2 linked regions of the Rubrivivax gelatinosus IL144 genome follow. The protein of the gene in region 1 interacts with the protein of each later gene in a pairwise test. Links are inferred from orthologs where the notes say so. Each region holds a gene or a part of one and is shown on either strand. Other genes may lie near its edges. The genes, in order: odhB and lpdA.

The links.
Region 2: the proteins of odhB (region 1) and lpdA interact in binary tests that used the Escherichia coli proteins (3 or more experiments, as listed by UniProt). The link is inferred for Rubrivivax gelatinosus IL144 from one-to-one orthologs.

What each region holds. Positions count from the first base shown.
Region 1 is NC_017075.1:2,930,049-2,944,842, forward strand. The notes cover bases 5,828-8,737. They hold odhB (2-oxoglutarate dehydrogenase complex dihydrolipoyllysine-residue succinyltransferase), read right to left. Parts: upstream 7,959-8,737; coding sequence 6,696-7,958; downstream 5,828-6,695. Other genes in these bases: lpdA (dihydrolipoyl dehydrogenase), read right to left, coding at 5,828-6,363; RGE_RS13490 (PspC domain-containing protein), read right to left, coding at 6,373-6,687; RGE_RS13500 (2-oxoglutarate dehydrogenase E1 component), read right to left, coding at 8,069-8,737. Outside these bases: RGE_RS13450 (ATP-dependent DNA helicase), read right to left, coding at 1-513; RGE_RS13455 (YdcH family protein), read right to left, coding at 510-713; RGE_RS13460 (PP2C family protein-serine/threonine phosphatase), read left to right, coding at 756-1,532; RGE_RS13465 (hypothetical protein), read right to left, coding at 1,545-2,159; cell division protein ZapE, read right to left, coding at 2,188-3,288; RGE_RS23265 (GGDEF domain-containing protein), read right to left, coding at 3,329-4,276; RGE_RS13480 (hypothetical protein), read right to left, coding at 4,385-4,945; more of lpdA, read right to left, coding at 4,945-5,827; more of RGE_RS13500, read right to left, coding at 8,738-10,927; RGE_RS13505 (hypothetical protein), read left to right, coding at 11,233-11,583; RGE_RS13510 (NAD(P)H-dependent flavin oxidoreductase), read right to left, coding at 11,600-12,553; RGE_RS13515 (acyl-CoA dehydrogenase), read right to left, coding at 12,553-14,328; RGE_RS13520 (electron transfer flavoprotein subunit alpha/FixB family protein), read right to left, coding at 14,390-14,794. UniProt on the Escherichia coli protein: E2 component of the 2-oxoglutarate dehydrogenase (OGDH) complex which catalyzes the second step in the conversion of 2-oxoglutarate to succinyl-CoA and CO(2).
Region 2 is NC_017075.1:2,483,362-2,498,208, reverse strand. What follows is about bases 4,916-7,878. They hold lpdA (dihydrolipoyl dehydrogenase), read right to left. Parts: upstream 7,289-7,878; coding sequence 5,543-7,288; downstream 4,916-5,542. Other genes in these bases: aceF (dihydrolipoyllysine-residue acetyltransferase), read right to left, coding at 7,299-7,878; RGE_RS11540 (high-potential iron-sulfur protein), read left to right, coding at 5,146-5,448. In the rest of the region: phaC (class I poly(R)-hydroxyalkanoic acid synthase), read right to left, coding at 1-382; RGE_RS23695 (hypothetical protein), read left to right, coding at 516-794; peptidoglycan editing factor PgeF, read right to left, coding at 723-1,508; maiA (maleylacetoacetate isomerase), read right to left, coding at 1,513-2,148; RGE_RS11555 (fumarylacetoacetate hydrolase family protein), read right to left, coding at 2,151-2,840; RGE_RS11550 (NUDIX hydrolase), read left to right, coding at 2,904-3,449; RGE_RS11545 (EAL domain-containing protein), read right to left, coding at 3,466-4,884; more of aceF, read right to left, coding at 7,879-8,990; aceE (pyruvate dehydrogenase (acetyl-transferring), homodimeric type), read right to left, coding at 9,019-11,721; RGE_RS11520 (PAS domain-containing sensor histidine kinase), read left to right, coding at 11,891-14,479; RGE_RS11515 (response regulator transcription factor), read left to right, coding at 14,476-14,847. UniProt on the Escherichia coli protein: Lipoamide dehydrogenase is a component of the glycine cleavage system as well as of the alpha-ketoacid dehydrogenase complexes.

The sequences.
Region 1 (14,794 bases):
CGAGGTGACGATCGGGATCACCGGCGAGCGTTCGTCCAGGCCTTCGAGCTCGGCGAGGTCGCCGCTGCGGGTGGACAAGGCCCAGGTCTCGACGCGTGCGAGCTGGCGCACGGCGAAGCGGTCGGGCAGCTCGGCCGTCGTGCGCGCCTGTGCCAGGCGGTGGCGGCAGAGGTAGCTGGCGCGGCCCTTGAGCAGCGCCATGCGCACCGGCACGCCCAGCGCCTGCACCAGGCGCGGCAGGTCGCGCAGGAAGAGCTGGTCCTGCAGGCTCTTGGTCGCGGTGCTGACCAGCGCGCGCCGGTCCGACAGCAGCAGCGGCACCAGGTACGCGAAGGTCTTGCCGACGCCGGTGCCGGCTTCGGCGACCAGGGTCTCGCGGTCTTCGACGGCGCGCGCTACGGCCAGCGCCAGGCGGTCCTGCTGCTCGCGCGGGATGAAGTGGCTGTCGTGGCGCGCGAGCGCGCCATCGCTCGCGAAGGCCTCCGCGACGCGGTCGGCGAGATCCTGGCTCACGCGGGTTCGGGGGGTTCGAGCGCGTTCTCGAGCTGGGCGATGCGGTCGCGCAGCGCCAGACGGCGTTTCTTCAGGCGGCGCAGCACGAGGTCGTCGGCAGGGGTGGCAATGAGGTGGCGGTCGATGAGGTCGTCGAGATCGGCGTGCTCGATGCGCAGCTCGATGAGGAGCCGTTGCGGCGAATGCAGGTTGTCGTCCATGGGCGCACCGGAGGCCGGATGGCCGAGTTTATAGTCGGCCGCATGCCGCCCCCTGCTGCCGCCCGGTCCGCGTTCCGCATCAGCGCCACCACCGCCCTGCACCGGGGCGACCGCGCCTACCAGCAGGACCAGGTGGCGATCGTGGCGCACGCGCGCATCAACGGCTGCGCGCTGGCCGTCGTCGCCGACGGCATGGGCGGCAAGAGCGGCGGGCGCAAGGCCGCCGACCAGGTGCAGCTGACCGCACGCCAGCTCTTCGAACGCTTCGTTCCGAGCGAGGACGCGGCAGCGCAGATGCTGAGCCAGCTGGTCACCGAGTCGCACCTGATGATCAAGCTGACCGCGATCACCGCCGAGGAGGAGCCGCACAGCACGGTGGCCGCCTACCTGGTGCTGCCCGACCTGAGCTGCGAGGTCGTGCACGCCGGCGATTCGCGCGTCTACCACTTCCGCGGCGCCGAGATGCTCTGGCGCACCACCGACCACTCCTTCGTGCAGCGCCTCATCGACGAGGGCAAGCTGAGCGAGGAGGCGGCCAACACCCACCCGCAGTCCAATCTGCTGACCGGCTGCCTGGGCACGCACTCGGACCCGCCGGTGGCGCTGCACCGCATCGAGCGGCTGGAGCCGGGCGACACGCTGATGGCCTGCAGCGACGGCCTGTGGCACTACTTCACGCCCAAGGAACTGGGCGCGATCGTGCACGCGCTGCCGCCGCGCGAGGCCGGCGAGATGCTGGTCAACAAGGCGCGCCAGCGGGCCCGCGGCGGCGGCGACAACCTGTCGCTGGCGCTGATGCGCTTCGAGGCGCTGAAGTAGCCGCCCCCGGCCCTAGTTCTTCGGGATCTCGGGCCGCGCCGGCAGCGGCGTCGACGGCTTCTTGTCCTTGGCGCGGCGGTCGGCCTCGCGTTCGGAAATGCGGGCGCGGTCCTCGGCAGCCTGCTGGCGCAGGTCCTCGGCGGCCTGGGCCCGGCGCTGGGCACGTGCGGCCTCGTCGCGCGCGCGCTGCGCGCGTTCGGCGGCCGACGGCGTCTGCGGCGCGCGTGCGGCGGGTGCCGATGCCGCCTCGCGGATCACCGGCGCCGGCTGCGCCGGCATCGGCGGGCGTGCGGCGGCCTCGCGCTGCTTCTCCTCGATGGCCTGCAGGCGCGCCGCGGCACGGCGGCGGCGGCCCTGCTCGTCGAGCACCAGCTCCTGGTGCTTGAGGCGACCCAGGGTCTCGCGGCGCCGGGCCTTGGCCTCGTCGACGCAGGCGGTGACGACGAAGCGTTTGCGGCACTCGGCCTCCTCGGCCGCGTAGCGCGACTCGGCAGCGCTGCGTTCGGCGGCGATGCGGCTGCGCTCGGCGCGGTCGTCGAGATCCGAGGTGGCGGAAGCCGCCAGCGCGGCCCAGGAGGCGGCCAGCAGCGGCAGCGCGGCCAGCGGCGGGAGAAGACGGCGATACATCGGCGGGAGTGTGCCCGAGGGCGAAGCTTCAGGTCAGCGAGGTGTCGACCTCGCGGCGTTCGAGCCCGAGGTACTCGGCCGACTGCATCTCGCGCAGCCGCGACACGGTGCGCGGGAACTCGTGGGCCAGCGGGCCGTCGGTGTACAGCGCCTCGGGCGGCACCTCGGCCGAGACGAGGAACTTGACGCGCCGGTCGTAGAGCACGTCGACCAGCCAGGTGAAGCGCCGCGCCTCGCTGGCCAGGCGCGGCGGCATCGCGGGCACGTCCGACAGGATCAGCGTGTGGAAACGCGAGGCCAGCTCGAGGTAGTCGTTCTGCGAGCGCGGACCGCCGCACAGCGTCTTGAAGTCGAACCAGACGACGCCGCCGGCACGCCGGCGCGCGCGCAGCTCGCGGTGCTCGATGTGCAGCAGCGGGTCTTCGTCACGCGCCTCGGCCAGGCGCTCGAAGGCTTCGGCCAGCGCGCGCTCGGCCTCGGCGTCGGCCGGGCAGTGGTAGGTGGCGACCTGCTGCAGCGTGCGCTGGCGGTAATCGATGCCGGCGTCGACGTCGACGACTTCCAGCTGCGCCTTCAGCAGCTCGATGGCCGGCAGGATGCGGTCGCGGTGCAGGCCGTTAGGGTACAGGTCGTCGGGGTGGAAGTTGGACGTCGTGACGATGCTGACGCGGTTGTCGAACAACGCCTGCAGCAACCGGTGCAGGATCATCGCGTCGGTGACGTCGGCGACGTGGAACTCGTCGAAGCAGATCAGGCGGAAGCGCCGCGCGATGCGCCGGCCCAGCTCGTCCAGCGGGTCGACGGTGCCTTTGAGGTCCTGCAGTTCGCGGTGCACCTCGCGCATGAACTCGTGGAAGTGCAGCCGCGTCTTGCGCACCAGCGGCACGGCCTGGAAGAAGCAGTCCATCAGGAAGCTCTTGCCGCGGCCGACGCCGCCGACCATGTAGACGCCGCGCGGGATCGGCGGGCGCACCAGCAGCTTGGTGATGCGGTTGCCGCGCCGCGCCTTGTAGTCGGCCCACTCGCGCTCGCAGCGCTCGAGCGCGTCGATCGCACGCAGCTGCGCCGGGTCGGACTGGTAGCCGCGCTCGGCCAGCGTGGCCTCGTACAACGCTCGGACGCCGCTCATCGGTTCAGGAAGCTCAGTGGAGGATGGAAAGACCGCGATGCTAGCCGGCGTCGTGCACGACCCGGTCGCGGCCCTCGTGTTTGGCGCGGTACAGCAGCGCATCGGCGCGCGCCAGCGCCGCGATCAGGTCTTCGCCGGCGCTCACCGCCGTGACGCCGATGCTGACCGTCACCTGCAGGCCCTCGGCGATCTCGCCCCAGGCATGTTCGGCCAGCGACCGGCGCACACGCTCGAAAGCGCCGGCCGCCTCGTCGGGCGGGAGCGCGGCCAGCGCGACGAACTCCTCGCCGCCCAGGCGCGCCAGCAGGTCCGGCGCGCGCAGCGAAGCCGCCATCAGCGCCCCGGCCTGGCGCAGCACGGCGTCGCCGACGAGGTGCGAGAAGCGGTCGTTGATGCGCTTGAAATGGTCCAGGTCCAGCACCGCCAGCACCAGCGGGCCGGGCCCGCGCCGGGCCTCGAACTCGGCTTCGAGCGCGCGCCGGTTCGGCAGCCCGGTCAGCGCGTCGGTCTCGGCCAGGCGGCTGTACTGGCGCACGTCGTCCTGCAGGCCCTGGTTGTGGGCGCGCAGCTGGCGGTTCTCGTCGCGCAGGTGCAGGTCGACGAGGCGCGCGGCGAGCTCGTCGACGCGCGCGTCCAGCGCCGCGCGCACCGAGGCCATCTGGCGCGCGTGGCAGCGCAGCAGCAGAGGCAATGCGGCGTCGGGACGACCCGCCAGGTCTTCGGCACGCGCACGGCGGCGCAGCCAGACCGCGCCGTCGTCGGCAAAACGTTCGGCCAGCTCCAGCGCCCGGGCCGCTGACCGGGTTCCGTCCTCGCCGCGTCGCCGCAGCAGCTCGCCATGCAGCAGCCAGCCCTCGGCCATCAGCCCCGGCGGCATGCCGCGGGCCTCGTCGACCAGCGCCTGCAGCAGCGGCGCCGCCGCCGCGTCGTCGCCGGCCCGCACCAGCCAGCCGGCACGCAGGAAGTCGTGGCTGCTGCGCCCCGGCACGCCCCGGGCGGCCAGCTCGGCCGTCGTGCGGTCGACGGCCTCCAGCGGCCAGCGCAGCTCGGCCAGCAGCGCCGCGGCCTTGTCGGCGTCGACCTCGTGCAGCTGGTCCTAGGCGTGCAGGCCGCTGTGCACGAGGTTGATGCGCAGGCGCAGCAGGATCGCCTCGTCGGCCAGCACCGTGCCGGCCTGCAGCGCACGACGTGCCGACTCCAGCGCGTGCAGGTCCAGCCCCAGCGCCTCGAAGGCCAGCGTGACGCCGGTGAAGACGGTGGCCACGGTGCGCGGCTCGTCGACGTCGGCCATGCGCCGCAGCACGTGGCCGACGGCCTGCATCGCAGGCACCGGCCGCAGCGCGCGGGCCCGTTCCGAGGCGAGCAGGACCCAGGCCGAGGCCTCGAGCTCGGCGGCGCCGGCGCGCAAGGCGTGGCCGGCGGCACGCTCGGCCCATTGCTGGGCCGGCAGCGGCTGCTCGCGGTTGGCGTGGCCCTTGGCCAGCAGCAGCGCCGCCTCGGCGGCGTCGCGCCAGGCGTCGACGGCCAGCGCCTCGTCGTGCAGCGCCTGCACCTCGGGGCTGGCGGCTTCCACCGGGCCCTGGGCGAAGGCCTGCCGCAGTGCGTCCAGGCGGGCCGCGAACGGCGAAGCGCCGGCCGCGCCCCCGGCAGGCGGCATCAGAAGTTCAGGGTGCGCTTGTCGACGGCCAGCGCCGCTTCCTTCACCGACTCGGCGAGCGAGGGGTGGGCGTGGCAGATGCGCGCGATGTCCTCGCTGCTGGCCTTGAAGGCCATCGCGACGCAGGCTTCGGCGATCAGCTCGCTGGCCATCGGGCCGACGATGTGCACGCCGAGGATCTCGTCGGTCGTGGCATCGGCGAGGAACTTGACCATGCCGGTCGTGTCGCCCAGCGCACGCGCGCGGCCGTTGGCCATGAACGGGAAGCTGCCGGCCTTGTAGGCGCGGCCTTCGGCCTTGAGTTGCTGCTCGGTCTTGCCGACCCAGGCGATCTCGGGGCTGGTGTAGATGACCCAGGGGATCAGGCCGAAGTCGACGTGGCCGTGCTGGCCGGCGATGCGCTCGGCGACCGCGACGCCCTCTTCCTCGGCCTTGTGCGCCAGCATCGGCCCGCGCACGACGTCGCCGACCGCCCAGACACCCGGCAGGTTGGTGCGGCACTCGTCGTCGACGACGATGGCGCCGCGCTCGTCGAGCTTCAGGCCCACGGCCTCGGCGTTCAGGCCGGTGGTGTTGGGCTGGCGGCCGATCGAGACGATCAGCTTGTCGACGTCCAGCGTCTTCTCGGCGCCCTTGGCGTCGGCGTAGGCGACGCTGACGCCCTTGGCGCCGGTCTTGATCTCGCCGATCTTCACGCCCAGCTCGACCTTCAGGCCCTGCTTGGCGAAAGCCTTCTGCGCTTCCTTGGCGATCTGCTCGTCGGCCGCACCCAGGAAGGCCGGCAGCGCCTCGAGCACCTGCACCTCGGCGCCCAGGCGGCGCCAGACCGAGCCCATCTCCAGGCCGATGACGCCGGCACCGATGACGCCCAGCTTCTTGGGCACCGCGCCTATGCGCAGCGCGCCGTCGTTGCTGAGGATCTTGTCCTCGTCGAAGGGCAGGCCGGGCAGCGCGCGCGCGCTGGAGCCGGTGGCGACGACGACCTGCTTGCCGGTCAGAACCTCGTCGCCGACGGCGATCTCCCAGCCGCCGTCGACCGCCTTCACGAACGAACCGCGGCCGTGGAAGAAGCTCACCTTGTTCTTCTTGAACAGGTAGAGGATGCCGTCGTTGTTCTGCTTCACGACCTGGTCCTTGCGCGCGACCATCTTCGCGACGTCGATGGACAGGCTCTTCAGACCGATGCCGTGATCGGCAAAATGCTTGGCGGCGTGCTCGTAGTGCTCGCTGGACTGCAGCAGCGCCTTGCTCGGGATGCAGCCGACGTTGGTGCAGGTGCCGCCCGGGGCCGGGCCGCCCTTGTCGTTCTTCCACTCGTCGATGCAGGCGGTGGCGAAGCCCAGCTGGGCGGCACGGATCGCGGCGATGTAGCCGCCCGGGCCGCCGCCGATGACGATGACGTCGAAGTTCTTGGACATGAGGTCTTTCTAGACGGGATCCTCGGGCACGAAGATCCACAGCAGCAGGTACAGCAGCACGCCGGTGCCGCCGAAGAAGGCCAGGCCGAGGGTGACGAGGCGCCAGATCCAGCTCTCGACGCCGGTGGCGCGCGCCAGGCCGCCGCAGACGCCGCCGAGCCAGCGGTCGGCTCGGCTGCGGCGCAGGCGGTTGACGGCGTCGACGGCCGGCGCGGCCGCCGGGCCGTCGAGCAGGCGGGCCTTGGCGCGCGCGAACTCCTCGTCGCTCAGCACGCCGCGCTGGCGCAGTTCGTCCAGACGGGAGAGTTCGTCGGCCAGGCTCATCGTGCGGGTCAGATGTCGAACAGCAGGCGCGACGGGTCTTCCAGCGCTTCCTTCATCGCCACCAGGCCGAGCACGGCCTCGCGGCCGTCGATGATGCGGTGGTCGTAGGACATCGCCAGGTAGTTGATCGGGCGGATGACGATCTGGCCGTTCTCGACGACGGCGCGGTCCTTGGTCGCGTGCACGCCGAGGATCGCGCTCTGCGGCGGGTTGATGATCGGCGTCGACAGCATCGAGCCGAACACGCCGCCGTTGCTGATCGAGAAGGTGCCGCCGGAGAGCTCCTCGATCGACAGCTTGCCGTCGCGGGCCTTGGTGCCGTACTCGGCGATCTTCTTCTCGACGTCGGCAAACGACATCTGGTCGGCGTTGCGCAGGATCGGCACGACCAGGCCGCGCGGCGAGCCGACGGCGATGCCGATGTCGAAGTAGCCGTGGTAGACGATGTCGTTGCCGTCGACCGAGGCGTTGAGCACCGGGTACTTCTTCAGCGCCGCGACCGCGGCCTTGACGAAGAAGGACATGAAGCCGAGCTTGACGCCGTGTTCCTTCTCGAAGCGCTCCTGGAAGCGCTTGCGCATCTCCATCACCGGCGCCATGTTGACCTCGTTGAAGGTCGTCAGGATGGCGTTGGTGGCCTGCGACTGCAGCAGGCGCTCGGCGACGCGGGCGCGCAGGCGCGACATCGGCACACGCTGTTCGGGGCGCTCGCCGAGGTTGACCGCGGGCGCGGCCACCGGCGGCAGCGGCTTGGCGACGGCCGGAGCGGCCGGCGCGGCGACGGGCGCCGGCGCCGCGGCCTTGGGCGCGGCCAGCGCGCCGAGCACGTCGCCCTTGGTGACGCGGCCGTCCTTGCCGGTGCCCGGCACCGAGCCGGCGGCCAGCTGGTTGTCGGCCATCAGCTTGGCCGCCGCGGGCATCGCGACGCCGGCCTTGGAGCCGCCTGCGGCGGGGGCCGGGGCAGCCGGCGCCGGGGCGGCGGCGGCAGGCGCCGGAGCGGCTGCTGCGGGCGCGGCGGTGCCAGCCTTGGCCTCGGTGTCGATCTTCGCGATCAACTGGTCGCTGGCGACGGTGGCGCCGTCGGCCTCGACGAGTTCGGCCAGCACGCCGGCGGCCGGCGCCGGCACTTCGAGCACGACCTTGTCGGTCTCGATCTCGATCAGGATCTCATCGGCGGCGACGGCGTCGCCGGGCTTCTTCTTCCATTGCAGCAGGGTGGCTTCCGCGACCGATTCGGACAGTTGCGGGACCTTCACTTCAACGATTGCCATGGTCTATCTCGGTGTCTTGTTCGGGGCACCGCGGGGCGAGAGGGGCCGACACGGCTCCATCGACCACGCGGCGAGGCCGGGCTGCGCCACACGGCGCGCCCGGCACGCGCTCACTTGGTCAGCACGAAGCCTTTGAGCTTGCCGTAGGCCTGCTCGAGCAGCGCCTTCTGCTGCTCCTGGTGCAGGTGCGAGTAGCCGACCGCGGGCGAAGCGGACGGCGGCCGGCCGGCATAGCCCAGCTTCTGGCCGTCGAGCATGTTCTCGTGCACGTAGTGCTGCACGAAGAACCACGCGCCCTGGTTCTGCGGCTCGTCCTGGCACCAGACGACCTCGGTGGCGTTCGGGAAACGCTTCATCTCGGCCGCGAAAGCCTTGTGCGGGAACGGATAGAGCTGCTCGACGCGGATGATCGCGACGTCGGCGGCCTTCTTCTCCTCGCGCTTTCGGATCAGGTCGTAGACCACCTTGCCCGAGCAGCAGACGACACGCTTGACCTTGTCGGCCTCGGCCTCCGGGTGCAGCGAGGTCATCACGGTGCGGAACTCGCCGCGCGTGAACTCGGTGAGCGGCGAGGTCGCGTCCTTGGCACGCAGCAGCGACTTCGGCGAGAAGATCACCAGCGGCTTGCGGAACGGGCGCACCATCTGGCGGCGCAGCAGGTGGAAGATCTGGCTGGCCGAGGTCGGCTGCACGATCTGCATGTTGTTGTCGGCGGCCAGCTGCATGAAGCGCTCCAGGCGCGCCGAGCTGTGCTCGGGACCCTGCCCTTCGTAGCCGTGCGGCAGCAGCATCACCAGGCCGTTGGCCCGGCCCCACTTCACTTCGCCGGAGGCGATGAACTGGTCGATGACGACCTGCGCGCCGTTGGCGAAGTCGCCGAACTGGGCTTCCCAGATCGTCAGCGTGTTCGGCTCGGCCGAGGCGTAGCCGTACTCGAAGCCGAGCACCGCTTCTTCGGACAGGATGGAGTCGATGACGACGAACGGCGCCTGGCCTTCGGCGACGTTCTGCAGCGGCACGTAGGTGCCGATGTCCCACTTCTCGCGGTTCTGGTCGTGCAGGACGGCATGGCGGTGCACGAAGGTGCCGCGGCCGCAGTCCTCGCCCGACAGGCGCACGCCGTAGCCGCTGGCCACCAGCGACGCGTAGGCCAGCGTCTCGCCCATGCCCCAGTCGACGTTGACCTCGCCACGGCCCATCGCGGCGCGGTCGGCGAGCACCTTCTCGACCAGCGGATGCAGCTTGAAGGTCGGCGGCACCGTCGTCACGCGCTCGGCCAGGCGCTTGATCTCGGCCAGCGGCAGCGCGGTGTCGGCGGCGTCGGTCCACTTCCGGCCCAGGTACGGGGCCCAGTCGACCGCGTACTTGCTCTTGAAGTTGGTCAGCACCGGGTTGATCGTGTGCCGGCCCTCGTCCATCGCCGAGCGGAAGGCCTTGACCATCTGGTCGGGGCCGTCGGCCGGCAGCACGCCCTGGGCGACGAGCTTGTCGCCGTAGAGCTTGCGCGTGCCCGGGTGCTGGGCGATCTTCTTGTACATCAGCGGCTGCGTCAGGCTCGGCGTGTCCTGTTCGTTGTGGCCGAGCTTGCGGAAGCAGACGATGTCGACGACGACGTCCTTCTTGAACTGCTGGCGGTAGTCCATCGCCAGCTGGGTGCAGAGCACGACGGCCTCGGGGTCGTCGCCGTTCACGTGCAGCACCGGCGCCTCGATCATCTTGACGACGTCCGAGCAGTACAGCGTCGAGCGGCTGTCGCGCGGGTCGCTGGTCGTGAAGCCGATCTGGTTGTTGACGACCAGGTGCACCGTGCCGCCGGTGAAGTAGCCGCGCGTCTTGGCCAGCGCCAGCGTCTCCATCACGACGCCCTGGCCGGCGAAGGCCGCGTCGCCGTGCACCTGCACCGGCAGGACCTGGTTGCCCATCGGGTCGCCGCGGCGGTCCATGCGCGCCTTGGCCGAACCTTCGACGACCGGGTTGACGATCTCCAGGTGCGAGGGGTTGAAGGCCAGGCTCAGGTGAACCGGGCCGCCGGCGGTCGAGACGTCGCTCGAGAAGCCCTGGTGGTACTTGACGTCACCGGCCGGCAGCGCCTCGGGCGCGGTGTGGTCGAACTCGGCGAACAGGTCCTTGGGCATCTTGCCCAGGGTGTTGACGAGCACGTTCAGGCGGCCGCGGTGGGCCATGCCGATGACGATCTCCTGCACGCCCTTCTCGCCGGCACGCTGCACCAGTTCGTCCATCGACGCGATGAAGCTCTCGCCGCCTTCGAGCGAGAAGCGCTTCTGGCCGACGTACTTGGTGTGCAGGTAGCGCTCCAGGCCTTCGGCGGCGGTCAGGCGCTCGAGGATGTGCTTCTTCTCCTCGGCCGTGAAGCTTGGCTTGCTGCGCGAGGACTCCAGGCGTTCCTGCCACCAGCGCTTCTCGGTCGGGTCGGTGCCGTGCATGAACTCGACGCCGATCGTGCCGCAGTAGGTCTCGCGCAGGGCCTGCAGGATCTCCCGCAGGCTCATGTTCTCGGCCTTGCTGAAATACGTGTTCGCGGCCGAGAACATGATGTCCATGTCCGACTCGCTCAGGTCGTAGAACGCCGGATCGAGCTCGGGGATCTTGGGGCGCTCGGTGCGCTTCAACGGATCGAGGTCGGCCCAGCGCGAGCCGAGAACGCGGTAGGCCGCGATCAGGCTCTGGACGTGGACCTGCTTGCGCGCGACGGCGAGGTCGACGGCGCTGGCCTTGAGCGCGAAGGCGTTGGCCTTGGCGCGTTGTGCGAAGGATTCGACGACCGGGGCGTGGGCGACGTCGCGGCTGTCGGAACCGTCGACCGCGGGCACGTGCTGGAGGTTGTCGAAGTAGGCGCGCCAGTTGTCGGGCACGCTGCCGGGGTTGTCGAGGTAGGCCTCGTAGAGTTCCTCGACGTACGGGGCATTGCCCCCGAACAGGTACGAATTCGACCTGTACTGCTGCATCATCTCTCGCGCACCTTTCGCCCCGGTTCCCAGGGCTACGATGGGTTGATCAACCTTCCGCGGCCCCGGCTTCACCGGTTGGCGGATTGCGACCCGCCTTGCTGCACATCTGACTCAGCAAGGGGACGGGAAGGACCAGACACGTTCCGTATCCAGCGAAGGACTGTAGCACTTGTACTGAATCCGGGTGGGGCGATCTGAGCCAGCGCAAACCCGGGCGGCTTCGTGCGCCGCGTGGCAAATGGCACGCGGCGGCGGTCTTCATCGGCGCTTGGCGGCCCGCCATCAGGGCGCACACTGCGCCCGCCATGTCCACCCGCCGCATCCTGCTCGTGCCCGAGGCGCCGCCCAAGCCGGCGACCGGCGAGCCCTGCAACGGCTGCGGCGTCTGCTGCGCCGCCGAGCCCTGCCCGCTGGGCGTGTGGATCTCGCGCCGCCGCCACGGCGCCTGTGCGGCGCTGGTCTGGGCCGCCGACGAAGGCCGCTACCGCTGCGGCGCGATCGCCGAGCCCGGCCGCCATCTGCCGTGGCTGCCCTCGGCCTGGACGGCGCGGCTGGCGCGGCGCTGGGTCGCCGCGGGCGTCGGCTGCGACGCCGACTACGAGGTGCTGGACGGACGACGGGCCGGCGACGCCGCGAACGGCGACCCGGCCCGCTGAGCCCGGCGGGGCCGACTCAGGCCGTCAGGCCCAGGCGCTGGCGCGCCGCGTCGTACTCGCGCTTGAGCCGTGCGACCAGTTCGCCGGCCGGCAGCACGGCCTTCACGGCACCGATGCCCTGGCCGCAGCCCCAGATGTCCTTCCAGGCCTTGGCGCCGTCGCCGCCGAAGTTCATCTTCGACGGGTCGCTCTCGGGCAGGTGGTCCGGGTCCAGCCCCGCGTTGCGGATCGACGGCTTCAGGTAGTTGCCGTGCACGCCGGTGAAGAGGTTGGAATAGACGATGTCGTCGCTGTCGCAGTCGACGATGCACTGCTTGTAGGCCTCGGCGGCACGCGCCTCGTCGGTGGCGATGAAGGCCGAGCCGATGTAGGCCAGGTCGGCGCCCATCGCCTGCGCGGCCAGCACCGCGTCGCCGGTGGCGATCGAGCCCGACAGCGCCAGCGGCCCGTCGAACCAGGCGCGGATCTCCTGGATCAGCGCGAACGGGCTCTTGACGCCGGCATGGCCGCCGGCACCCGCCGCCACCGCGATCAGGCCGTCGGCGCCCTTCTCCACCGCCTTGTGCGCGAAGGCGTTGTTGATGACGTCGTGCAGCACGATGCCGCCCCAGGCGTGCACCGCGTCGTTGAGGTCGCTGCGCGCGCCCAGCGAGGTGATGACCAGCGGCACCTTGTAGCGCGCGCAGACCTCCAGGTCGTGCTCGAGCCGGTCGTTGCTCTTGTGCACGATCTGGTTGATCGCGAACGGCGCCGACTTGCGCTCGGGGTGGTCGCGGTCCCAGGCGGCCAGCGTCTCGGTGATCTCGGCCAGCCACTCGTCGAGCTGCGAGGCCGGCCGCGCGTTGAGCGCCGGCATCGAGCCGACGATGCCGGCCTTGCACTGCTCGATGACGAGCTTGGGGTTGCTGATGATGAACAGCGGCGAGCCGATGACCGGCAGCGCCAGATGTTGCAGCACGGGCGGCAGCATCAGAAGGCCTCCAGTTCGAGCGCGGTGACCGACTCGGCACCGTCGACGATCGCGTCGCGCAGCCCGCCGCAGCGCACCAGCAGGTGGTCGCCGTAGAAGCGTGCGGTGGCGATCTTGGCCTTCATGAACTCGGGGTCCTCGCCGGCGGCCAGGTGCTGTTCGGCGACGAGCAGCGCGCGCGCCATCTGCCAGCCCGCGACCGCGGTGCCGGCCAGCATCAGGTAGGGCACGCTGCCGGAGAACACCGCGTTCGGATCGCTCTTCACCTTGGCGAGCACGAAGTCGACGACGTCCAGGAAGGCACGGCGCGCGGCGCCCAGGTGGCGCGCCATCGCCAAGGCCGCGGCGCTGCCGGACGCGTTCAGCTCGCCTTCGGTGGCCTCGATCTGCGCGGCGATCGCCCGCGCCGTGGCGCCGCCGTCGCGCGCCGTCTTGCGGCCCACCAGGTCGTTGGCCTGGATCGCCGTCGTGCCTTCGTAGATCGTCAGGATCTTGGCGTCGCGCAGGTGCTGGGCGGCGCCGGTCTCCTCGATGAAGCCCATGCCGCCGTGCACCTGCACGCCCAGGCTGGCGACGTCCAGGCTCATCTCGGTGGACAGCCCCTTCACCAGCGGCACCAGGAACTCGTAGAAGGCCTGGTTCTGCTTGCGCGCGGCTTCGTCCGGATGGGCGTGCGCGGCGTCGTAGGCGGCCGCGGCCACCAGCGCCATCGCGCGGCAGCCTTCGGTGTGGGCGCGCATCGTCATCAGCATGCGGCGCACGTCGGGGTGGCGGATGATGGCCGAAGCCCCCGGCGTCGAGCCGTCGACCGGGCGGCTCTGCACGCGGTCGCGCGCATAGGCCACGGCCTGCTGGTAGGCGCGTTCGGCCAGCGCGATGCCCTGCACGCCGACGCCGAAACGCGCGGCGTTCATCATGATGAACATGTACTCGAGGCCGCGGTTCTGCTCGCCGACGAGGTAACCGACAGCGCCCCCGTGGTCGCCGAACTGCAGCACCGCGGTCGGGCTGGCCTTGATGCCCAGCTTGTGCTCGATGCTGACGCAGTGCACGTCGTTGCGCGTGCCGTCGGCCAGCACCTTCGGGCAGACGAACAGCGAGATGCCCTTCACGCCTTCAGGCGCGCCGCTGACGCGTGCGAGCACGAGGTGGACGATGTTCTCGGCCATGTCGTGTTCGCCCCAGGTGATGAAGATCTTCGTGCCAAATAGCTTGTAGCTGCCGTCGCCCTGCGGCTCGGCACGCGTGCGCACCAGCGACAGGTCGCTGCCGGCCTGCGGCTCGGTCAGGTTCATCGTGCCGGTCCAGCGCCCCGAGATCAGGTTCGGGATGTAGGCCTGCTGCATCTCGTGGCCGCCGGCGGTCAGCAGCGCCTCGATGGCGCCGTCGCTCAGCAGCGGGCACAGCGCGAAGCTGATGCTGGCGCTGTTGACCATCTCGCCGCAGGCCGCACCGATCAGCTTGGGCAGGCCCTGGCCGCCGAACTCCACCGGGTGCTGCAGCCCCTGCCAGCCGCCTTCGGCGAACTGCTGGAACGCTTCCTTGAAACCCGGCGTGGCGCGCACGCGGCCGTCGGCGAACGAAGAAGGATCCAGGTCGCCGACGCGGTTCAGCGGCGCGACGACGTTCTCGTTGAACCGCGCGCATTCCTCCAGCACGGCGACGGCGGTGTCGAAGCCGGCGTCCTCGAATCCGGGCAGCGCGGCGACGGCGTCGAGGCCCGCGAGCTCCTTCATCACGAACAGCATGTCCTTGACCGGGGCACGGTACGTCATGGTTCTTGTCTCCAGATGGAAAAAAGGCGCCACGGAGGGCGCCTCGGGGTCTTGTTTTTCTTCAGAGCGCGGCGACCAGCTCCGGCACCGCGGCGAACAGGTCCGCCTCCAGGCCGTAGTCGGCGACGCTGAAGATCGGGGCCTCGGGATCCTTGTTGATCGCGACGATGACCTTGCTGTCCTTCATGCCCGCCAGATGCTGGATCGCGCCGCTGATGCCGGCGGCGATGTAGAGCTGCGGCGCGACGATCTTGCCGGTCTGGCCGACCTGCCAGTCGTTGGGCGCGTAGCCGGCGTCGACCGCGGCGCGGCTGGCGCCGAGTGCGGCGCCCAGCTTGTCGGCCAGCGGCGTCAGCACCTCGTTGAACTTGTCGCTGGAACCCAGCGCGCGGCCGCCGGAGACGATGATCTTGGCAGCGGTCAGCTCGGGCCGGTCGCTGGTGGCGAGTTCCGAGCCGACGAAGAC
Region 2 (14,847 bases), 450 kb from region 1 along the record:
CCTCGACCCACTGCTGCACCGCGAAACGCACGCGTTCGCGTGCCTTGGCGTCGCCCTGCACCGAGTCGGCCATGCGCTGCAGCGTGCGCGCGTTCAGCAGGTACATCTGGGCGACGTAGGCGGCGCCGGGGTTCTTCGCCCAGTCCTCGGCCGAGAAGCGACGGTCGCCCAGAGAGGGCTGCGCAGCAGCTTCCTGCGCGGCTCGCTGCAGCGCCTCGTTCCACAGGTCCGACGCGGCCTTCAGGTAGTCGCCCTGGATCGCCGCCAGGGCCTCCTGCGGCACCCGCAGGCTGGCCGCCGATTTCAGCAGTTCACCGACCGCGGCGCCGAAAGCCGCGGCTGGCGTGCCGTCGGCGGCCGGCAAGCTGCGCTTGCTCGTCATGGCTTGTCTCCTCGCTGGCGATGGTGGCTGCGGCAAACCGCGGGCCCCTCGACTCGCAACGGTTGTAGGCCGGGCGGCTTACCTCGGGTTGACGCGGGCCGCGATACTTACGGACCGCAACACCCTAACCCAGATGTACATCGTCCCCATCGCCTGGATGTACGTCGTGCTGATGATGGCTTTGGCCGAAGCGCTGTCGCCCCACGGCAGCGTGCTCGGCGCCATCGTCACCTTCACGATGTACGGTCTTCTGCCGCTTTCGATCGTGCTCTACGTCATGGGCACGCCGGCCAGGCGCCGCGCGCGCCGTGCCGCAGAAGCCGCCGAAGCGGCCGCCGCTTCAGCCGCGGCGCCAGACGGCGGCGGCCATGCGCCCGGTGAGGCGGTCGCGGCGGAACGAAAAGAACCGTGAGCCGTCCTCGACGGTGCACCAGGCGCCGCCGCTGACGCGTTCGACACCCATCGCCGCCAGACGCCGGCGGGCCAGCCCGGGCAGGTCGGCGAGCCAGCGGCGCTCGCCGTCGGCGCGCCGACGCGGGCGGAACAGCGCCGAGACGTCGGCCGCCGGCTCGGCGGCAGGATCGCCGCCGAAGGCTTCGACGACGTCCTGACCGACTTCAAACTGGCGCGGCCCGATGCAGGGCCCGAGCCAGGCGAGCAGATCCTGCGGCGCCGCGCCGGTGGCCTCGCACAGCGCCGCGGCGGTGGCTTCGACGACGCCGCCGGCCAGGCCGCGCCAGCCGGCGTGCGCCGCGCCGACCCCACGCCCGTCGGCCGTGCACAGCAGCACCGGCAGGCAGTCGGCGACCAGCACCGTGCAGGCGACGCCGGCAGCCGTCGTCACGCTGGCGTCGGCCTGGGCCAGCAGGTCGGAGGGCTCGTCGCCACGCAGCCGCACGACGGCCGCGCCGTGCACCTGGTCGAGGTAGACCGGGCGCGCGCCGAGCGCCGCGGCGAAGCGGCGCTGGTTCTCGCGCACCGCCTCGGGCGCGTCGACGGCGTCGCCGCGCAGCCCCGGCGGGCGCAGGTTCAGGCTGTCGAACGGCGCGGCGCTGACGCCGCCCTGGCGGGTGCTGAAGGCGGCACCGACGCCTTCGGGCGCCGGCCACTCGGGGTGCAGCAGCATGGACTCAGGCCTCGGCGTCGGGACAGCGCGACGGCTGGGTGTCGGCGAAAGCCGGCAGTTGCAGGCAGGCGTCGAAGACGCGCCGCACGTTGGGCACGTGCTCCAGGCGGCAGTCGAAACGCTGGGCGTTCATCACCTGCGGCACCAGCACGCAGTCGGCCAGCGTCGGCGACTCCCCGTGGCAGAAGGTCGAAGGCTGTGCCGCGAGCTGGCGCTCGACGGTCTCCAGCCCGGTCTCGACCCAGTGCCGGTACCAGCGGTTCTTGTCGTCTTCGGACAGCTTCAGGTCGTGCACCAGGAAGCGCAGCACACGCAGGTTGTTCAGCGGGTGCACCTCGCAGGCGACGTCGTAGGCCAGCGAACGCACGCGCGCCCGGCCCACGGGGTCGGCCGGCAGCAGCGGCGGCTCGGGGTGCGTCTCGTCGAGGTATTCGATGATCGCCATCGACTGCGTGATCACCGCGTCGCCGTCGCGCAGCAGCGGCACCAGGCGCGCCGCCGACACCGCGGCATACGACTCCTGGAACTGCTCGTTGCGGCGCAGATGCACCGGCTTGTAGTCGTATTGCAGCCCCTTGAGCGCGAGCGCGATGCGCACCCGCCAGGAGGCCGACGATCGGAAGTAGTTGTAGAGCTCCATGCTCACCTCACGGCCACGCGCAGGGTGCCGAGGCCTTCGACGGCCCCTTCCATCACGTCGCCCGGCACGACGGCCCCCACGCCTGCCGGCGTGCCGGTGAAGATCAGGTCGCCGGCTTGCAGTTGCCAGGCGCGGCTGAGCTGTTCGATCGTCTCGGCGATGCTCCAGATCAGGTCCGAGAGATCGCCCTTCTGCCGCGGCTGGCCGTTGACGGCGAGCGTGATCGCGCCGCGTTCGAGCGTACCGCAGCGTGTGCGCGGCACGAGCGGGCCGATCGGTGCCGACTGCTCGAAGGCCTTGCCGATCTCCCAGGGCCGGCCCTGCTTCTTCATCTCGTTCTGCAGGTCGCGGCGCGTCATGTCCAGGCCGACGGCGTAGCCCCAGATGCACTCGGTGGCCTCGGCTGCCGGGATGTCGCGGCCGCCGCGGCCGAGCGCGACGACGAGCTCGATCTCGTGGTGCAGGTTGGCCGTCAGCGAGGGATAGTCCATCGTGCCGGTCTCGCCTTCGGCCACCGGCAGCAGCGCGTCGGCCGGCTTCATGAAGAAGAACGGCGCCTCGCGCCCGGTGTGGCCCATCTCCTGCGCGTGCTCGGCGTAGTTGCGGCCGACGCAATAGATGCGACGCACCGGGTAAACACCGCCGCCGGCGACCGGCAGCGTGACGGGAGCGGGTGCGGGCAGGACGTGCATATCCAAGATCAAGACAGTGGACGATGAAACGATGATGCCACGCGCCGCCGCTACACTGCCGCCATGTTCGAGCCCCGCCGCATCCGTCACTGCCGGGTCTGCGGCCACCCGGCACGTTACGCCGTCCCGCCCGAGGACACCCGCGAACGCGCGATCTGCACCGCCTGCGGCGAGATCCAATACGAGAACCCGATCAACGTCGTCGGCACCGTGCCGGCCTGGGGCGACCAGGTGCTGCTGTGCCGGCGTGCGATCGAGCCCCGTCACGGCCTGTGGACGCTGCCGGCCGGCTTCCTGGAACTGGGCGAAAGCACCGCCGAAGGCGCGATGCGCGAGACCGACGAGGAAGCCGGCGCACGCATCGAGCTCGGCGCCTTGTTCACGGTGCTGAACGTCGTCAGCGCCGGCCAGGTGCATTTCTTCTATCTGGCGCAGCTCCAGGACACGGTGCTTGCGCCCGGCCCCGAGACGCTGGAAGCGCGGCTGTTCCGCGAACACGAAGTGCCCTGGGACGAACTGGCCTTCCGAACGGTGCGCGAGACGCTGCGGCTGTATTTCGCCGACCGCGAACGCGGCCGCTTCGAGGTGCACGCCGGCGACATCCGCTGACGCCGCCCCGGCGGCTTCAGAGGGCGCGCACCGCCGGCCCGGTCGCGGCGTCGAAGCCGGCGTCGAACAGCACCTGAAGGTCGGCCTCGTCGTCGACGCCTTCGGCCACCAGGACCAGCCGCATGCCGTGCACCAGGCCGACCAGGCCGGCGGCGAAGGCATGAACGGTCGGATCGCCGGCCGCGCCGCGCAGGAAACGCGCTTCGATGCGCACGTGGTCCAGGCCGAGTCCGGCCAGCCGCGCCAGCGCGTGCATCGAGGCGCCGGCATGTTCGACGCCCAGGCGCACGCCACAGGCGCGCCAGGCCTGGGCCGCATCGCCCAGGCGCGGCAGCGCACGTTCGAGCCAGACGCCTTCGCCGACGTCGATCAGCAGCCGACGCGCCGCCGCCGGCTGGGCCTGCAGGCGCTGCTGGACCTCGGCGACGAAGCCCGGCGTCGTCAGCGACGCGGCACCGACGTGAACGCAGCGTGCACGGCCGTCGCGGTCGATGGCCAGCAGGGCCAGCTCGATCGCCATCAGGTCCACGCGCGGCAGCAGCCGCGAGCGGGTGGCCATCGCCAGCCAGCGCTGCGCTTCGCGGTACGGGCCGCCGGCATCCAGTTGCAGGCGCAGCGGGCATTCCAGATGCAGCAGGCGGCCGTCGGCGGCGACAACCGGGAACTCGCCCAGCGCCGCGCGGCCGTCCTGCAAGGCCTCGGCGATGCGCGTGCGCCAGGCCTGTTCGCCCTGCACCGCGCCGCCGCCGGCATGGATCTCGATGCTGAACGGGCCGGCGGCTTCGGCCTGGGCGAGCGCCAGGTCGGCCGCGGCCAGCGCGTCGCCGGGCAGCCCGGCCCGCAGGTCGTCGGCGCCGCCGATCGCCAGCTCGATGCCGCCCGGCCCGGCCGCCGGTGTCGCGCGCAAGGCTTCGAGCAGCGTGCGCGCGGTCTCGTCGGCGACGCCGTTGGCCGGCAGGCAGAGCGCGAAGTCGCTGTCGTTCAAGCGCCCGGCGAAAGCGCCGACGACGTGCTGCGGATAGGCGTCCAGCGCCTCGCCGATCAGCGCGATGCGGCGCTCGACGGCGTCGTCGCCGATCTGCAGCCGCAGCGGGCCGAGGTTCAGCGCGCGCAGCAGCAGCAGCGAGCGCTCGGGCGCGGCGCCCTGCCCCAGCACGCTGCCGAGCAGGCCGACGAAGTGGCGCCGGTTCGGCAGGCCCGACACCGGGTCGGTGTGGGCCTCGCGGCGCAGCGCCTCGACGCGGTCGGCCTCGCGTCCGACCTCCACCAGCCGCTCGGCGGCGACCGCGGGCACCGGCGCCGCGGGACGCGCGTCCTCGCGCCGTCCCTGGTACCAGGCGGCAAGACGCCGACGTAGCGCGTCGGGCATGAAATCGGGCAGCGGCGGCAGAGGTTCCTCGCGTCGTCGCCGGGCGGGCGTCGGATCGCCCAGCATGCCAGCAGCTTCGTCCGCGGGCCGGGCCGACTTGAGCCCGACCCCGCGAAATGGTGGCGATTAGCACTTCATTTGCAATTGAGAACGCTTCGCATTTGCACACATTAGCCGTCATTGATGTCGGATAGCGACGCAAAGCCGAGCGAGATACGATCTATGTCAGCCGAATAGGCTCATGTTGCGTTACCGTCTCGGGTGTTGGTCCAAACGTGCGTAGACGTCATGGGCCACCCGCATCGACTTCCCTTTCGGAGACCGCGAATGACCTCTCGTCGTGAATTCATCCAGATCGTCCCGCTGGCCGGCGCCGCGCTGTTCACTGGCCGCAGCGCCATGGCCGCACCGGTGGACGAGAAGGACCCGCAAGCCGTCGCGCTGGGCTACGTCGCCGACGCCGCCAAGGCCGACAAGGCGAAGTACAAGCAGTTCGTCGCCGGTTCCCACTGCGGCAACTGCGCCCTGTTCCAAGGCAAGCCGACCGACGCGACCGGCAACTGCCCGCTGTTCGCCGGCAAGCAAGTGAACAACAAGGGCTGGTGCAGCGCCTGGGCAAAGAAGGCCTGAGGAAACCCGTTCGCCCGCGCCACCGACGCGGGCCGGTGTTTCGCCAAAAAAGAGGGCTCCCGCGGGAGCCCTCTTCCTTTTGCGTGACGCGCCGTCAGCGCCGCGCCGGCGGCAGGTCGGTGCAGCTGCCGTGCGCGGCTTCGGCGGCCAGGCCCAGCGACTCTCCCAGCGTCGGGTGCGGGTGGATCGTGCGGCCGATGTCGACCTCGTCGGCGCCCATCTCGATGGCCAGCGCGACCTCGCCGATCATGTCGCCGGCATGCGTGCCGACGATGCCGCCACCCAGGATGCGGTGCGTCTGGGCGTCGAACAGCAGCTTGGTGAAGCCTTCGTCGCGGCCGTTGGCGATGGCGCGGCCCGAGGCGGACCACGGGAACAGGCCCTTCTTGACCGCCACGCCGCGCGCCTTGGCCTCGTCCTCGGTCAGGCCGACCCAGGCGACCTCGGGGTCGGTGTAGGCCACGCCCGGGATCACGCGGGCGTCGAAACGCGCCTTGTCGTCGCCGGCGGCGACTTCGGCGGCGACATGGCCTTCGTGCACCGCCTTGTGCGCCAGCATCGGCTGGCCGACCAGGTCGCCGATGGCGAAGATGTGCGGCACGTTGGTGCGCATCTGCACGTCCACCGGCACGAAGCCGCGTTCGTCGACCTGCACGCCGGCACGCTCGGCGCCGATGGCACGCCCGTTCGGGCGCCGGCCGACCGCCTGGAGCACGAGGTCGTAGACGCCGTCGCTGCGCGTGCCGTCGGCCGCCTCGAACTGCACGCGGATGCCGTCGGCGGTGGCTTCGGCGCCGACCGTCCTGGTCTTCAGCATCAGCCGGTCGAAGCGGTGGGCGTTCATCTTCTGCCAGACCTTGACCAGGTCGCGGTCGGCGCCGGCCATCAGGCCGTCGAGCATCTCGACGACGTCCAGGCGCGCGCCCAGCGTCGAATAGACCGTGCCCATCTCCAGGCCGATGATGCCGCCGCCGATGACCAGCATCTTCTTCGGCCGCTGGCGCAGTTGCAGCGCGCCGGTGGAGGTGACGATGCGCTCGTCGTCGGGCAGGAAGGGCAGCTTCACCGCCTCGGAGCCGGCGGCGATGATGGCCTGGGCGAAGCGGATCGTCTGCGTGCCGCCGGCCGAGAGCTCCACGGCCAGCTCGTGCGGCCCGGCGAAGGCGCCGACGCCCTGCACCACCGTCACCTTGCGCATCTTGGCCATTGCGGCCAGCCCGCCGGTGAGCTTGGAGACGACCTTCTGCTTGTGCGCGCGCAGCTGGTCCAGGTCGATCTGCGGCGTGCCGAAGCTGACGCCGGCGGCCGCCAGGTGCGCCGCTTCGTCGACGACCGCGGCGACATGCAGCAGCGCCTTGCTGGGGATGCAGCCGACGTTGAGGCAGACGCCGCCCAGCGTCGGGAAGCGCTCGACGAGCACGACCTTCATGCCGAGGTCGGCAGCGCGGAAGGCAGCCGAGTAGCCGCCCGGGCCGCCGCCCAGCACCAGCAGGTCGCAGTCGTAGGCGTCGCCGGACGCAGCGGCCACCGGGGCCGGCGCGGGCTGCGCTGCAGGCTGCGGGGCGGGCGCGGCGGGAGCCGCCGGGGCCGGTGCCGCCGCCTCGGCGGTCTCGATGTTCGCCAGCAGCACGCCCTGGCTGACCTTGTCGCCGACCTTCACGGCGAGGCTGCGCAGCACGCCGGCGTGCGGCGACGGGATCTCCATCGACGCCTTGTCGCTCTCGACGGTGATCAGGCTCTGTTCGGGCTTGACCGTGTCGCCGGCGGCGACGAGGACTTCGATGACGGTGACTTCCTTGAAGTCGCCGATGTCGGGAACGCGGATCTCGATGACGGCCATCGCGTTCCCCTCAGAGCATCACGCGGCGGAAGTCCGCCAGAACCGACGCCAGGAAGGCGTTGAAACGCGCCGCCGCGGCCCCGTCGATGACGCGGTGGTCCCAGCTCAGCGACAGCGGCAGCATCAGCCGCGGTACGAACTCGCGGCCGTTCCACTGCGGCTTCATCGCGCTGCGGCACACGCCCAGGATCGCGACCTCGGGCGCGTTGATGATCGGCGTGAAGTAGGTGCCGCCGATGCCGCCCAGCGAGCTGATCGAGAAGCAGCCGCCGGTCATCTCGGCCGGCGAGAGCTTGCCGTCGCGCGCCTTCTTGGCCAGTTCGGCCATCTCGCGGCTGATCTGCAGGATGCCCTTGCTGTCGACGTCGCGGATCACCGGCACGACGAGCCCGTTGGGCGTGTCGGCGGCGAAGCCGATGTGGAAGTACTTCTTCAGCACCAGTTCGTCGCCGTCGAGCGAGGCGTTGAACTCGGGGAACTGCTTGAGCGCCGCGGCGCAGGCCTTGATCAGGAAGGCGAGCATCGTGACTTTGACGCCCGACTTCTCGTTCTCCTTGTTGAGCTGGACGCGCAGCGCCTCCAGCTCGGTGATGTCCGCGTCTTCGTGGTTGGTGACGTGCGGGATCAGCACCCAGTTGCGGTGCAGGTTGGCGCCGCTGATCTTCTTGATGCGCGACAGCGACTGGCGCTCGACCGCACCGAACTTCGTGAAGTCGACCTGCGGCCAGGGCAGCAGACCGGGCAGCGTGCCGGCGGCGGCAGCAGCGGCCGGGGCGGCCGGGGCCTTGGCCTGTTGGGCGCGGGTCTGCGCCTCGCCGGCCATCACGCCCTTGACGAAGGCCTGCACGTCTTCCTGGGTGATGCGGCCCTTGGGGCCGCTGCCCTCGAGCTCCTCGAGCGGCACGCCGAGTTCACGCGCATAACGCCGGATCGACGGCGACGCGTGCGGCAGCGTGGCGGACACCGGCGCGCTCGGGTCGTGTGCCGGCACCGGCGCCACGGCCGGCGCGGACGCCGGCGGCGTGGGGGCGGCAGCAGCCGGCGCAGGCGCGGCCGGCGTCGCTGCGGCCGCAGCCGCGGGTGCCGCGACCGGCGCCACCGGCGCGCTGGCGGCCGCCACCTCGAGCACCGCGACGACCGAGCCGCGGCTGACCTTGTCGCCCAGCTTGACCTTCAGCTCGCGCAGCACGCCGCCGTGAGAGGACGGGATCTCCATCGAGGCCTTGTCGCTCTCGACGGTGATCAGGCTCTGCTCGGCCTTGATCGTGTCGCCCGGCTTGACGAAGACCTCGATGACCGTGACCTCGGCGAAGTCGCCGATGTCGGGCACCAGCACCTCGATGCTGGCGGTGGCCGCCGTCGGGGCCGGCGTCGGAGCAGGTGCTCCGGCCGGAGCCGCGGGAGCGGGCGCCGCCACCGGGGCCGCCGGGGCCGCAGCTGCGGCCGCCGGCGCACCGGCCTCGTCGGCCACCTCGAGCAGCGCGATCACGCTGCCCTGGCTCACCTTGTCGCGGAGCTGGATCTTCAGCTCGCGCACCGTTCCGGCGCGTTCGGCCGGGATCTCCATCGAAGCCTTGTCCGATTCGACCGTCGCCAGCGACTGGTCCAGCGCGATCGTGTCGCCCGGCTTGACCAGCAGCTCGATGACCTCGACGTCCTTGAAGTCGCCGATGTCGGGGACCTTCAGTTCCACCACCGCCATGCGTTATCTCCGTTAGTCTTTTCGATTTTCAGGCGTACAGCGGGTTCGCCTTGGCCGGGTCCAGGCCGTACTTGGCGATCGCCTCGGCGACCTTGGCCGCCGGCACCGTGCCTTCCTCGGCCAGCGCCTTCAGCGCGGCGACGACGATGTAGTGGCGATCGACCTCGAAGTGCGAGCGCAGCCGGCTGCGGAAGTCGCTGCGGCCGAAGCCGTCGGTGCCGAGCACCTTGTAGACCCGGCCCTTGGGCAGGAACGGGCGGATCTGCTCGGCGTAGTTCTTCATGTAGTCGGTCGACGCGATCACCGGGCCGGCGTGCGCGCCCAGCTGCTGCGCGACGTAGGGCACGCGCGGCTCGGCGGTCGGGTTCAGCAGGTTCCAGCGCTCGCAGTCCTGGCCGTCGCGCGTCAGCTCGTTGAAGCTCGGCGCGCTCCAGACGTTGGCCGACACGCCCCAGTCGACGGCGAGCAGGTCGCGCGCGGCCTGGGCCTCGCGCAGGATGGTGCCGCTGCCCAGCAGGTTGACCTTGGGCGCGTGCTCGGCGCCGGGCTCCAGCAGGTACAGGCCCTTGATGATCTGCTCCTCGGTGCCGGGCTTCAGGCCGGGCATCGGGTAGTTCTCGTTGAGCAGCGTGACGTAGAAGAAGACGTTCTCCTGCTTCTCGACCATGCGCTTCAAGCCATGGTGCAGGATGACGCCGACCTCGTGCGCGAAGCTCGGGTCGTAGCTGACGCAGTTCGGGATCGTGCCGGCCAGGATGTGGCTGTGGCCGTCCTCGTGCTGCAGGCCCTCGCCGTTGAGCGTCGTGCGCCCGGAGGTGCCGCCCAGCAGGAAGCCGCGCGCCTGCATGTCGCCGGCTGCCCAGGCCAGGTCGCCGATGCGCTGGAAGCCGAACATAGAGTAGTAGACGTAGAACGGCACCATGATCCGGTTGTTGGTGCTGTACGACGTCGCCGCGGCGATCCAGCTGGCCATGCCGCCGGGCTCGTTGATGCCTTCCTGCAGGATCTGGCCGGCCTTGTCCTCGCGGTAGTACATGACCTGGTCGCGGTCGACCGGGGTGTACTTCTGGCCTTCGGGGTTGTAGATGCCGATCTGGCGGAACAGGCCTTCCATGCCGAAGGTGCGCGCCTCGTCGACGAGGATCGGCACGACACGCGGGCCCAGCGCCTGGTCACGCAGCAGCTGCGTCAGGAAACGCACGTAAGCCTGGGTGGTGCTGATCTCGCGGCCTTCGGCGGTGGGGTCGAGCACGGCCTTGAAGGTCTCCAGCGGCGGCACCGTGAAGCTCTCGTCGGCGACGCGGCGGCGCTGCGGCAGGTAGCCGCCCAGCGCCTTGCGGCGCTCGTGCAGATAGCGCATCTCCGGCGTGTCGTCGGCCGGCTTGTAGAACGGGATCTTCGGCAGCTCGCTGTCGGGGATCGGCACGTTGAAGCGGTCGCGGAAGTAGCGGATGTCCTCGTCGCTCAGCTTCTTGGCCTGGTGCGCGGTGTTCTTGCCTTCGCCGGCCTTGCCCATGCCGTAGCCCTTGACGGTCTTGACCAGCACGACGGTCGGCTGGCCGGTGTGGGCGTTGGCGCGGTGGAAGGCGGCGTACACCTTGTTGGCGTCGTGGCCGCCGCGGCGCAGCTGCCAGATGTCGCTGTCGCTCATCTTGGACACCATCTCCAGCGTGCGCGGGTCGCGGCCGAAGAAGTGCTTGCGCACGAAGGCGCCGTCGTTGGCCTTGAAGGCCTGGTAGTCGCCGTCCAGCGTGTCCATCATGATGCGGCGCAGCGCCCCATCTTTGTCGCGCGCCAGCAGCGGGTCCCAGTTGCTGCCCCAGATCAGCTTGATGACGTTCCAGCCGGCGCCGCGGAACTCGCCTTCGAGCTCCTGGATGACCTTGCCGTTGCCCCGCACCGGGCCGTCCAGGCGCTGCAGGTTGCAGTTGACGACGAAGATCAGGTTGTCGAGCTTCTCGCGCGCCGCCAGGCCGATGGCGCCGGTGCTTTCCGGCTCGTCCATCTCGCCGTCGCCCAGGAAGACCCAGACCTTGCGCTTGGAGGTGTCGGCGATGCCGCGCGCGTGCAGGTACTTCAGGAAGCGCGCCTGGTAGATCGCCATCAGCGGGCCCAGGCCCATGCTGACGGTCGGGAACTGCCAGAACTCGGGCATCAGCTTCGGATGCGGGTAGCTCGACAGGCCCTTGCCGCCGACTTCCTGGCGGAAGTTCAGCAGCTGCTCCTCGCTCAAGCGGCCTTCGAGGAAGGCGCGGGCGTAGATGCCGGGCGCGCTGTGGCCCTGGATGTAGAGCAGGTCGCCGCCGTGGCCTTCGCTGTCGGCATGCCAGAAGTGGTTGAAGCCGGCGGCGAACATGTGCGCCACCGAGGCGAAGGAGCTGATATGGCCGCCCAGATCACCGCCGTCCTCGGGGTGCAGGCGGTTGGCCTTGACGACCATCGCCATCGCGTTCCAGCGCATCGCCGCACGCAGCCGGCCTTCGAGCTCGAGGTTGCCGGGGCTGCGCTCTTCCTCGTCGGGCGGGATGGTGTTGACGTAGGCCGTGTTGGCAGAGAACGGCAGGTTGACGCCGGCGCGGCGCGCCTCGTCGATCAGCTGGTCGAGCAGGTAGTGCGCCCGCTCGGGGCCTTCGTTGGCGATGACGGCGGACAGCGCCTCCAGCCATTCGCGCGTCTCTTGCGCATCGTGGTCACGGGGATCGCCCGGCAGGGCATCCAGCTGAGCAGCCATGCTTGTCTCCTTCTGTCGTCAGGCCGAAAACGGGCGCGAGTGTGGCACAACTTGCGCGAATTTCGAATAGTGCGGGCACTTCTCATATTGCGATATTCGCGTCATTCGCATCAGCGCCTCGGCGTTGCCCCGAACCGCATCCACCGCCGTCGCTCGGGATAATGGCCCGATGGCCCCGACTCCCGCTCCGCCTCCTGGCGCCGCATCCGACATCACCCGGCGCCGCCGTCCCTTCTCCGGCTGGTGGCGCGGGCTGTCCCCGTCGCGCCAGGACCGCCTGGCGACGCTGGACCCGCTGGCCTCGGTGCTGCTGTTCCTGGCCGCCATCATTTCGGCCTTCTGGTACCTGCGCAACGAGGAAATCGTGCGCGAGACCGAGTCGATCAAACGCGACGCCGAGCTGACGCAGCAGCAGATCGGGCTGCGCCTGATCCAGACCCAGGAGCAGCTGACGCCGATCGCGCGCGACTTGGCCACGCCGGGCGCGTCGCCCGAACGTTTTCTCGAACAGGCGCAGGCGTTTTCCAAGGACCGGGCGGAGATCATCCAGATCAGCTGGGTCGGGGCAGACCGCGTGCCCAAGGCCATCCATCGCGCGACGCTGTACGCGCCCGACCCAGCGGTGCGCGAGGAGCGCCCCGGATCGCAGGCGCCGCTGGCGCCGCTGACGGCGCGCAACGGTGCCGCGGCGCTGGCCTTCGACGGCGCGCGTACGACGCGGCTGCCGACCTATTCCGGCGCCTTCGTCGACGACATCGGCAACGCCTACTTCCAGCTGCAGATGCCGCTGATCGACCACGGCCGCTTCACCGGCGCGCTGGTCGTCGAGTACTCGGTGGACACGCTGCTGCGCAACTTCGTGCCAGCCGACGTCGCGCGCCGCCACATGATCTCGGTCGTCGACCAGTACGGCAGCGTGCTCGTCAGCACGGTGACGCGGCTGCCCGACGCCGTCGGTGGCCGCGAACCGCTGATCAGCGACGCGCCGCTGACCCCGGCGCTCAACGGCCTGATGCTGCGCGGCCAGGGCTACCCGACGTCCAAGGGCCTGGTCGGCAACACCTTGTTCTGGATGGTCGTCGCGCTGTCGGGGCTGACGGTGTGGATGCTCTTCGGCACCTGGCGCCACGTGCGCCATCGCGCGCGCATCCAGAGTGCGCTGGTGCAGGAGACCAACTTCCGGCGCGCGATGGAGAACTCCATGCCCACCGGCATGCGCGCGATGGACCTGGACGGCCGCATGACCTACGTGAACGCGGCCTTCTGCCAGATGACCGGCTTCACCGAGCAGGAGCTGATCGGCCGCCTGCCGCCCTTCCCCTACTGGCCGCCAGACCGCGTCGAGGAGAACGGCCGCTTCCTGCAGCTGGAACTGCAGGGCCGCAGCCCCTCGGGCGGCATCGAGGTCAAGGTGATGCGCAAGGACGGCTTCGTCTTCGACGCGCGCATGTACGTCTCGCCGCTGATCGACCCCAAGGGCCAGCAGACCGGCTGGATGACCTCGATGACCAACATCACCGAGGCCAAGCGCATCCGCGACCAGCTCTCGGCCTCGCACGAGCGTTTCACCACCGTGCTGGAGGGGCTGGACGCCTCGGTCTCGGTGCTGTCGGTGCAGCAGGGCGAGCTGCTGTTCACCAACCGCTCCTACCGGCTGTGGTTCGGCGGCGACGCGCGCGGCCACGCGCTGCTGACCGGCGGCGCCGCACCGGCCGAGTTCATCCCGGGTGCCGAGGACGACGTCGACCAGCTCTCAGGCCTGCCGACGCACGAGCTGACCGAGGTCGGCACCAGCCCGCGCGAGGTCTTCGTCGAGTCGTTGCAGAAGTGGTTCGACGTGCGCTCGCGCTACCTGCAGTGGACCGACGGCCGCCTGGCGCAGATGCTGATCGCCACCGACATCAGCGCCCGCCGCCGGGCCGAGGAGCAGGCGGCGATGCAGGCCGAGAAGGCCCAGGTGACGAGCCGGCTGGTGACGATGGGCGAGATGGCCTCGTCGGTCGCGCACGAGCTGAACCAGCCGCTGACCGCGATCACCAACTACTGCAACGGCATGGTCTCGCGCGTGAAGGCCGGCAGCATCTCGCAGGACGACCTGGTCGCCGCGCTGCAGAAGACCGCGCGCCAGGCCGAACGCGCCGGCCAGATCATCCACCGCATCCGCTCCTTCGTGAAACGCAGCGAGCCGCAGCGCCAGCCGGCGCAGGCGCAGCAGATCGTCGAGGACGCGGTCGACCTGGCCGGCATCGAGCTGCGCCGGCGCCAGGTGGCGATCCACACCTACGTCGCGCAGCGGCTGCCGACGCTGTCCTGCGACCCGATCCTGATCGAGCAGGTGCTGCTGAACCTGCTGAAGAACGCCGCCGAGGCGATCGACAGCGCCGGGCTGCCGTCGGCGCGGCGCCACATCGAGCTGTCGGTGGTGCCGCGCTTCGCGCAGGAGGAAGGCGACGTCATCGAGTTCAGCGTCACCGACATGGGCCCCGGCATCAAGGAAGAAGTGCTCGGCCGGCTGTACGAAGCCTTCTTCTCGACCAAGGCCGAAGGGCTGGGCATCGGGCTGTCCCTCTGCCGCTCGATCATCGAGTCGCACAGGGGTCGGATGCGGGCCCAGAACCTCTACAATGGGCATCACATCGTCGGCTGCCGTTTCGCCTTCACCCTGCCCGTCGACATCGCGGCGCGCCACGAGGCGGCAGGCTCTGGAGAGGACACCGGTTCGACGGTCTCCCCCAACCCCACCGTCACCTCCACATGAGCCTGATCCCCAAGAAGGGCACCGTCTACGTCGTCGACGACGACGAGGCCGTGCGCGATTCGCTGCAGTGGTTGCTGGAAGGCAAGGACTACCGCGTCAAGTGCTTCGACTCGGCCGAGTCCTTCCTCGCGCGCTTCGACCCGCGCGAAGTGGCGTGCCTCATCGCCGACATCCGCATGGACGGCATGAGCGGCCTGGAGCTGCAAGACCGTCTGCTCGAACGCAAGAGCCCGCTGCCGATCGTCTTCATCACCGGCCACGGCGACGTGCCGATGGCCGTGACGACGATGAAGAAGGGCGCGATGGACTTCATCGAGAAGCCCTTCAAGGAAGAGGAACTCGTGTCGCTGGTCGAGCGCATGCTCGAC